One region of the Streptomyces sp. NPDC007095 genome, then DNA from elsewhere that is predicted to be linked to it. Evidence: riboswitches for the same ligand, from Rfam matches in the RefSeq annotation. Region 1 holds a riboswitch; each other region holds the start of a gene.
What was found. A riboswitch is a leader RNA that binds a small molecule or an ion and turns the genes downstream of it on or off. The one in region 1 is predicted to bind thiamine pyrophosphate.

Region 1 (2,197 bases):
TCCGCGTACCAGGCGGTCATCGGCGCGGCCACCTCCGCGGGCAGCGCCCCGGCCAGCGGCCGGTCGGCGGCCTCGACGACCGTGACCGCGCACCCGGCCTCGCGCGCCGCCGTCGCGAACTCCGCGCCGATCCAGCCCGCCCCGACGACCACGATGTCGTGCTGCTGGGCGAGCACGGGGCGCAGTCGCTCGGCGTCGTCCAGGGTCCGCAGCAGATGGACGCCGGGGACGCCCTGTGCGCCGGGCAGCTGGATCGGTTCCGCGCCGGTCGCGAGGACCAGGACGTCGTACGGCACCGGTCCTGCCTCGGTGTCCAGCTCGTGGTCTGCGGGGCGCAGGCCCAGCGCCTCGCAGCCGAGTCGCAGTTCGATGCCCAGCGCCTCGAAGTCGATGTCGAAGGCGGAGCCCTCGGCCTTGCCGAGCAGCACCGCCTTGGACAGGGGTGGCCGGTCGTACGGCTGGTGCGGCTCGGCGCCGATCAGCGTCACGTCCCCGGTGAAACCCTGTTCCCGCAGGGCGACCGCCGTCTGCACGCCGGCCATGCCCGCGCCCACGATGACGACCCGCCGTGCCGTACGCCCCTGCGTCCGCACCTGTGCCCGCGTCTGCTCGCTCACCTGATCACCATAGACAACTGACAATCTGTCAGTCAGGGGACGTGCGCAGTGACCTGTTCCACAACGGATCTCGCCGTCCTGCTCGTCGTACGCGGACCGCGTGCGCGTACCGACCCGCGAACGGGCTCTGGACGGAGGCTCCCTTACTGAGACATACGGCAGCGGGCTAGGGTGGCGAACGTAAAGCACTCGCGGGAGCCCGGACGCACCGGGCTGAGAGGGAGGCTGGCGGCCTCCGACCGTACGAACCTGATCCGGGTCATGCCGGCGAAGGGAGGGGCTGGACGCCCATGTCGCCTACGCGTACACCTGCACGTTCATCGGATGCGCCGTCATCGGACGCACGTACCTCGGACGTCCTCGTCATCGGGGGCGGGATCATCGGTCTCGTGACCGCCTGGCGGGCCGCGCAGCGCGGGTTCACCGTCGCGGTCGTGGACCCCGAGCCGGGCGGCGGAGCGGCACGGGTGGCCGCCGGAATGCTCGCCGCCGTCACCGAGCTGCACTACGGCGAGCAGACCCTGCTGGGCCTGAACCTCGCCTCCGCGCGCCGCTATCCCGACTTCGCCGCCGAACTCACCGAGGCGAGCGGCCAGGACCTCGGCTACCGCCGGTGCGGCACGCTGGCCGTCGCCATGGACGCCGACGACCGGGCCCACCTGCGCGAACTGCATGCCTTGCAACACCGCTCGGGGCTCGAATCGGAGTGGCTCAGCGGCCGGGAGTGCCGCCGTCTGGAGCCGATGCTCGCGCCGGGCGTGCGCGGCGGGCTGCGGGTCGACAAAGACCACCAGATCGACCCGCGCCGACTCGCGAAGGCCCTGGTCACGGCATGCGAGCGGGCCGGAGTGAAGTTCCACCGGACGTGGGCGGAGCGCCTGACCGTCGTACGGGACCGGGCCGCCGGGGTCGTCACGACGGACGGTGAACAGCTGGCGGCGGGGCAGGTGGTACTCGCGGCCGGGAGCCTCAGCGGGAAGCTCCCGGGCGTGCCCGCCGACGTACTGCCGCCCGTACGGCCCGTGAAGGGTCAGGTGCTGCGGCTGACCGTGCCGAAGCGGTACGCCCCGTTCCTGAGCCGGACCGTGCGGGCCGTGGTGCGCGGCAGCCAGGTCTATCTGGTGCCGCGGGAGAACGGTGAGCTCGTCGTGGGCGCCACCAGCGAGGAGCTGGGCTGGGACACGACGGTGACCGCGGGCGGGGTCTACGAGCTGCTGCGCGACGCCCATGAGCTGGTGCCCGGGATCACCGAGCTGCCGCTCACCGAGACGCGCGCGGGCCTGCGGCCGGGGTCGCCCGACAACGCGCCACTGCTCGGCCCGACCGCGCTCGACGGGCTGCTGCTGGCCACCGGGCACTACCGCAACGGCGTCCTGCTCACGCCCGTCACCGGGGACGCCATGGCGCACGTCCTGACCACCGGCGAGCTTCCGGAAGAGGCCCGCCCCTTCACCCCCGGGCGCTTCAGCACAGCACTCACGGAGCAGACCGTATGAACATCTTCGTCAACGGAGAGCGACGGCTCGTCGCCGCCGACACGGCCCTCGACACGCTCGTCGCCACCCTCACCGTCGCGCCCT
Region 2 (2,197 bases), on a different contig from region 1:
AGCCGAGGATGCCGATCAGCACCAGGGAGAGCAGGGTGCCGAGCACCGCCACCGATGTACGGGCCGAGAGGCCGTGGCACATGTAGAGCGCGATCAGCATGATGGCGCTCGCCCCGACCACGGCCACGACCAGCGGATTCGAGCCCTGCAGGATCGCGGGCAGGATGAAGAAGGTCAGGATCACGAAGCTGATGGCCAGTGCGACCAGCGCCATGACACCGCGCATCCGGCCCACCACCACGACGGCCAGCGCGAAGATCCCGGCGAGCAGCGCCATCGGGAACTTCCGGTTCACATCGGTGACCGAGTACTGCAGGTCCCTGGGCGCGGAGGGCTCGTACGCGGCCACGACCTTCTCGCCCTCGTGCAACTGCCGTGACTGGTCGGGCTGGATGATCTCCGTGAACGTACGGCCCTTGTCCTTGCCGGTGTCGATCCGGATCGTCGCCTTTTTGCAGTCGCCCGTCGCCTGTTGCTGCGCGGAGGAGCCCTCGGCGGTGGATGTGTCGCCGCTCGGGGTCTCCCCCGACGCGTTCACGGACTTGCAGCTGACCTTGTCGACCTTGGTGACCGTGGCCTGCTGGGTCTGCCGGTCGAAGCCGACGCCGGTGCGCTCGTGGGACGGGGCGCCACCGGGCCAGAGCACCGCGAGACCCACAACGACCGCGGCGGCGAAGGGGATCAGAATGGCCGCGATGACCTTGCGCAGATGCTTGGAGACGGGCGTGGCGGGCCCATGGCTGTGACTGTGCGAGTGCCCAGACCCGTGCTCGTCCCCAGGCCCATGTCCATTCCCAGGCCCGTCCCCAGACCCATGTCCGTGTCCGTCCCCGGGGCCGTGCCCGTGTCCCGCACCCGGTCCGTGCCCATGCCCGCCCCCCGGACCGAGGCCACTGCCCGGCCCGCGTCCGTGGCCGTCTCCGGGACCAGGTCCATAGCCGTCTCCGGGACCGCGTCGGCGCGGCGGCTCGGACGGCGGGAACGGGGGCTGCTGCGTTGTGGTCACCGACCGATCATCGCAAGAACGGTGATGGCCCTCTGTTCACCGCGCCAGATATGACGCTAGCGTGGAGTCACCTTTGCACACGCGGGAGCTCGGAGCACCGGGCTGAGAGGGCGCTGACCTTCGTCTTAGCGATGTTTCACGTGGAACGAGTGATGTTTCACAAGGGACGTCTGCAGACGGAATCCGCTGCGTCGACCGCCGAACCTGTTACCGGGTAATGCCGGCGTAGGGAGTAGGTCTCATGACCAACAAGGACGTACGCACGCCTGCCTCCAGCCAGATCGGCGAGGCGCCTGCCCCGCCCGAGGGCGAACAGCCACGGGAGGCCGGGAAGTCCATCGGCTGGCACAAGGGATACGTCGGGGGTTCGCGCCCCGATCTGCGGGTGCCGGTCCGTCAAGTGCATCTCACCAACGGGCAGTCCGTCACGCTGTACGACACCTCCGGCCCGTACACCGATCCGGTCGTCGACACCGACGTACGCAGGGGCCTCGCGCCGCTGCGCGAGAACTGGATCATCGCCCGCGGTGACACCGAGGAGTATGCGGGCCGTCCCGTCCGTCCCGAGGACGACGGAATCAAGCACACCGCTCCGCGCGGGGGCCTGCGCAACCTCGACGCGGTCTTCCCGGGGCGGCCGCGCCAGCCACGTCGAGGCCGTTCCGGAGAGGCGGTCACGCAGCTCGCGTACGCCCGGCGGGGCGAGATCACGCCCGAGATGGAGTTCGTGGCGGTCCGCGAGAACGTCGACCCCGAGGTCGTACGCGAGGAGATCGCCGCCGGTCGCGCGGTGCTGCCCGCGAACGTCAACCACCCGGAGATCGAACCGATGATCATCGGCAAGCGGTTCCTGGTGAAGGTCAACGCCAACATCGGCAACTCCGCCGTCACCTCCTCCATCGAGGAGGAGGTCGAGAAGATGACCTGGGCCACCCGCTGGGGCGCGGACACGGTCATGGACCTGTCCACCGGCCGCAATATCCACACCACGCGGGAATGGGTTCTGCGCAACTCCCCCGTCCCCATCGGCACGGTGCCGCTCTACCAGGCTCTGGAGAAGGTGGACGGCCGCGCCGAGGAGCTGACCTGGGAGATCTACAAGGACACGGTCATCGAGCAGGCCGAGCAGGGCGTGGACTACATGACGGTCCACGCGGGCGTGCGGCTGCCGTACGTGCCGCTCACCGCGAA
Region 3 (2,197 bases), on a different contig from region 1:
GCGTACTCGATCTGGCGGAAGCAGGTGCCGCTCGCGACCCCGGTCGGCGCGGTCTTCGGCTTCGGGTCCGCGTAGATCACCTCGGCGGGCGGGGAGGAGGCGTACGAGACGACCAGGGGCCGGTCGGCCTTGGCCTTCTTGCCGCCCGCGGACCCGGAGAATTCGTCGTTGTAGGCCTGCTCCCAGCCGTCGACCACCTTCACGCCGTTGGCCCTGAGCTTCTTCCAGTAGTCCTGCCACCCGTCGTCCCCGTACTTCGCGGCGGTCCCGAGCAGGAAGCCGAGGCCGGGCGAGGACGTGGACGCGTTCTCGGTGACGAGGAGGTTCTTGTACGCGGGCTTGATCAGGTCGTCGAACGAGGCGGGCGGGGCCAGCTTGTGCTTGCTGAAGTAGGCCTTGTCGTAGTTGACGCAGATGTCACCGGAGTCGATGGGCGTGACCCGGTGCTTGTCCTGGTCGATCCGGTACTGCTGGACGATCTGGTCGGAGCCCTTGGCCTCGTACGACTGGAACAGCCCGTTGTCGAGCGCACGGGACAGCAGTGTGTTGTCGACGCCGAAGAAGACGTCGCCCTGCGGGTTGTCCTTGGTGAGGATGGCCTTGTTGACGGCCTGCCCGGCGTCGCCGTCCTTGAGGACCCTGACCTTGTACCCGGACTGCTTCTCGAAGTCCTGCAGCACGCTCTTCGACACGGCCCACGAATCGTGGCTGACGAGCGTGACGGTCTTGGAGTCCCCGGCGCCGCCGCTGTCGGAGGACCCGCACGCGGACAGCGTGACGAGGCCCAGCCCGATGGCGATGGCCGTGGTCGTCCTCTTGGTGATCACTGAATTCCTCCTGGGATGACCAGGAAGAGACGCGGCCCTGCCCGGGATCCTCGGAAGGTTCCCGGGCAGGGCGCAACAGCTTGAGTGATGCCCGAACTTCCTACCCAGAATGACCTGGGCAAGGTTCAGAGGGTCTGCGGCCCACCGGTTGCTCCGGCTACCGCACTCTCAGCGCTGTGGCGCTCCCCTGTCGGAATATGAAGATGTCGGAATATGGAATTGCACTGACTGACAGTGGCCGGCACCAGCTGGCAGAAAAGGCGCCGCCGGGCACTGCCGCCGATCAGACTATCGCTCGGTCGCGGCCAGCTGTCCGCATGCCCCGTCGATCTCCTGGCCACGGGTGTCCCGGACGGTCACCGGCACCCCGTGAGCCGCGATCGCCTCGACGAACGCCTTCTCGTCCTCGGGCCGCGAGGCGGTCCACTTCGAACCCGGCGTCGGGTTCAGCGGGATGAGGTTGACGTGCACGGGCTTGCCCTTGAGCAGCCGCCCGAGCCTGTCACCACGCCATGCCTGGTCGTTGATGTCCCGGATGAGGGCGTACTCGATGGACAGCCGGCGCCCGGACTTGGCCGCGTACTCCCAGCCTGCGTCGAGCACCTCGCGCACCTTCCACCGCGTGTTGACGGGGACGAGGGTGTCGCGCAGCTCGTCGTCAGGGGCGTGCAGCGAGATGGCGAGACGGCACTTGAAGCCCTCGTCGGAGAACCGGTGGATGGCGGGCACCAGCCCGACCGTCGACACGGTGATCCCGCGCTGCGAGAGCCCGAGCCCGTCCGGCTCGGGGTCGGTGAGCGCGCGGATGGCGCCCACGACCCGCTTGTAGTTGGCGAGCGGCTCGCCCATGCCCATGAAGACGATGTTGCTCAGCCGCGCCGGACCGCCCGGGATCTCGCCGTCCCGGAGGGCCCGCATCCCGTCCACGATCTGGTGCACGATCTCGCCCGTGGACAGATTCCGGTCCAGCCCGGCCTGTCCGGTGGCGCAGAACGGGCAGTTCATCCCGCAGCCCGCCTGCGAGCTGATGCACATGGTCACCCGGTCCGGGTAGCGCATCAGCACGGACTCTACGAGCGTGCCGTCGAACAGGCGCCACAGGGTCTTGCGGGTGGTGTCCTGGTCGGTCGACAGATGCCGCACGACCGTCATCAGCTCGGGAAGCAGCGCCTCCTGAAGCTTGCCGCGCGCGGCGGCCGGGATGTCCGTCCACTCCACGGGGTCGTGCGCGAACCGCGCGAAGTAGTGCTGCGAGAGCTGCTTGGCGCGAAACGGCTTCTCACCGATCGCGGCAACCGCCTCTTTGCGCTCGGCTGGCGTGAGGTCGGCGAGGTGCCGCGGCGGCTTCTTGGCTCCGCGGGGGGCGACGA
Region 4 (2,197 bases), on a different contig from region 1:
GCGCGGCAGCCGTACGCCCATGGTCTGCAGGGCGAGCGAGCCGCTGTAGTCGTTCATGGCGTTGCTGCTCAGTGCGGCGAGCGCCACGGCGAGCAGGCCGAACGCGCCGAGGGCGCCCCCGCCGAGCAGGGTGTCGACGCCGCGGGCGGTCTGGTCGGTGAAGACGGCTGCGCCCCACAGTCCGAGCGCCTGGACGGCCACGAAGGACACGCTGACGCCGGCCAGGGTGTACCAGAACATGCGCGGGCGGGACGCCGTGCGCGGCAGATAGCGGCTGAAGTCGCTCGCGTACGGGGCCCACGACAGCGCAAGGCTGAGCGCGATGGTGCAGGTCAGGACGAAGGCCCCGGCCCGGTCGGCGCCATGGGCGGTTGCGGCGGGGGTGGTGTGGGCGCCGCTCAGGAGCTTCACGGTCAGGGCCACGAACGCGGCGGCGAGGGCGAAGGTCATCACGGTCTGGAGCCGGTGGATCGCCTCGTAGCCGAGGACGCCGAGCGCCCCCTGCGCCGCCATCATGACGAGCACACCCAGCCAGAACGGCCAGCCGCACAGCTGGGCCAGCGCGTCCCCGCCGAAGAGGCCGATCAGCGCGTCCCAGGCGATGGACGACAGCCACTGCAGGGCGCCGGGGACGACCACGGCCCGGCCGAACGCGAGGCGGGCGAGCGGCAGCTGTCCGGCGCCGGTCTGGCTCCCCCAGGTGCCGAGGTACGCGGTCGGAACCGCCCCCAGGAGGGTGCCCAGCACGACGGCGGCGAGCGCGGTGGAGAAGTCCAGGCCGAGCGCGATGCCGACGGTGCCGGTGAACACGCCGGTCATGGTCAGGTTGGGGGCGAACCACACGGTGAACAGACGGCCGGGGCCGCCGTAGCGGTGGTCCTCCGGGACCGGGGCGATTCCGCGCGCCTCGACGTGCAGATCCCCAGGGGCGGTGGGCATCCGCCCGTCGAATACGCCCTGCGGGCCTCCGACGGCCACCTCAGCGCGAGCGTTACGGGCATACGGCAACGACATGAGACATCCCTCCGCCAGTCCTAACTGGTTCAGGTTCGACGGGTGTGATCTCAGCCCTCGTGCGGGGCACCCCGTGTCCGGTTCGGCGGTCAGGATAGCCCGGCGGGCGCGGTATGCCCCAGGGGGAGGGGTCCGCACGGCACCGCTGCTACGCGTCGGCGCTCGGCTCCCTGCCCTCGTACGCCGCCGTCAGCAGCGCCAGCACACCGTCCACGGTGACCTCGCGCGGGTTCGGATACGTCTGTGCGACGGCCTGTTCGGCGGCCACCGCCAGGTCGGTCTTCTTGAGACCGAGTTCGGCGAGGCTCCGGGGAGCACCGAGGTCCCCGGCCAGCGCCCGCAGGGCATGGGGGACGTCGTCGGTGCAGCCCAGGGCCCGCGAGAGCGCGGTGATCGCCCGGGGCGCGGCGGGCGCGTTGAAAGCGAGGGCGTACGGGAGGACCACCGTGTGCGTCTCGGCGTGCGGCAGGCCGAAGGTGCCGCCGAGAACGTGGCACAGCTTGTGGTGCAGGCCCATGGTGGTGGCGCCGAGACAGGCGCCGCAGAGCCAGGCGCCGTACAGGGCCCGGCCGCGCGCGTCGAGGTCGCCTGGGGCGGCGGCCACCAGCGGCAGGGCCCCTGTCATCGCCCGTACGCCCTCCTCGGCCATGAGCGAGACGAGGGGCGAGGCGTCGGGCGCGTAGAGGGCCTCGACGGCGTGGGCGAGCGCGTTGACGCCGCTGGTGACGGTGAGGGGCACGGGGAGCGAGAGGGTGAGCTCGGGGTCGTAGACGACGCTGCGGGGCTGGACGGCGAGGTCGCGTCCGGTGCGCTTGGCGCCGTGCTCGGTGAGTCCCCAGACCGGGGTCATCTCGGAGCCGGAGTAGGTGGAGGGCACGGCGATCAGGGGCAGGCCGGTGCGCAGCGCGATCGCCTTGCCGAGGCCGATCGCCGAGCCACCGCCGACCGCGACACACCCGTCGGCGCCTGCCGCGCGCGCCGCCTCGACGGCCCGGTCGGCGACCTCTACGGGTACGTGCATCCGGGCCTCGGCGTGCAGCCCCGCGCAGGCGTCGCCCAGGGCGTCCGCGACCGCGCGTGCCGTGTCCTCGCCCCTGCCGCCGCAGACCACCAGCACCCTGCGCAGCCCGAGCCGGGCGGCCTCGTCGGGGGTCGCGGAGACGGCGGCGCCGGGCCGGAAGAC

Region 2: it holds a riboswitch for thiamine pyrophosphate, as region 1 does, so the genes downstream of both, thiC (phosphomethylpyrimidine synthase ThiC) here and thiO (glycine oxidase ThiO) in region 1, are expected to answer to the same signal.
Region 3: it holds a riboswitch for thiamine pyrophosphate, as region 1 does, so the genes downstream of both, ABZ656_RS28585 (thiamine ABC transporter substrate-binding protein) here and thiO (glycine oxidase ThiO) in region 1, are expected to answer to the same signal.
Region 4: it holds a riboswitch for thiamine pyrophosphate, as region 1 does, so the genes downstream of both, ABZ656_RS10410 (cytosine permease) here and thiO (glycine oxidase ThiO) in region 1, are expected to answer to the same signal.

The regions. Positions count from the first base shown of each region.
Region 1 is NZ_JBEYFS010000261.1:1,003-3,199, reverse strand. Features, by position in the region: gene ABZ656_RS49440 (FAD-dependent oxidoreductase) at 1-617, opposite strand, end outside; TPP riboswitch at 799-910, shown strand; gene thiO (glycine oxidase ThiO) at 908-2,113, shown strand; gene thiS (sulfur carrier protein ThiS) at 2,110-2,197, shown strand, end outside.
Region 2 is NZ_JBEYFS010000004.1:48,409-50,605, reverse strand. Features, by position in the region: gene ABZ656_RS02635 (YibE/F family protein) at 1-1,006, opposite strand, end outside; TPP riboswitch at 1,078-1,255, shown strand; gene thiC (phosphomethylpyrimidine synthase ThiC) at 1,248-2,197, shown strand, end outside.
Region 3 is NZ_JBEYFS010000092.1:21,374-23,570, reverse strand. Features, by position in the region: gene ABZ656_RS28585 (thiamine ABC transporter substrate-binding protein) at 1-824, opposite strand, end outside; TPP riboswitch at 907-1,026, opposite strand; gene rlmN (23S rRNA (adenine(2503)-C(2))-methyltransferase RlmN) at 1,116-2,197, opposite strand, start outside.
Region 4 is NZ_JBEYFS010000022.1:2,776-4,972, reverse strand. Features, by position in the region: gene ABZ656_RS10410 (cytosine permease) at 1-1,014, opposite strand, end outside; TPP riboswitch at 1,004-1,098, opposite strand; gene ABZ656_RS10405 (maleylacetate reductase) at 1,163-2,197, opposite strand, start outside.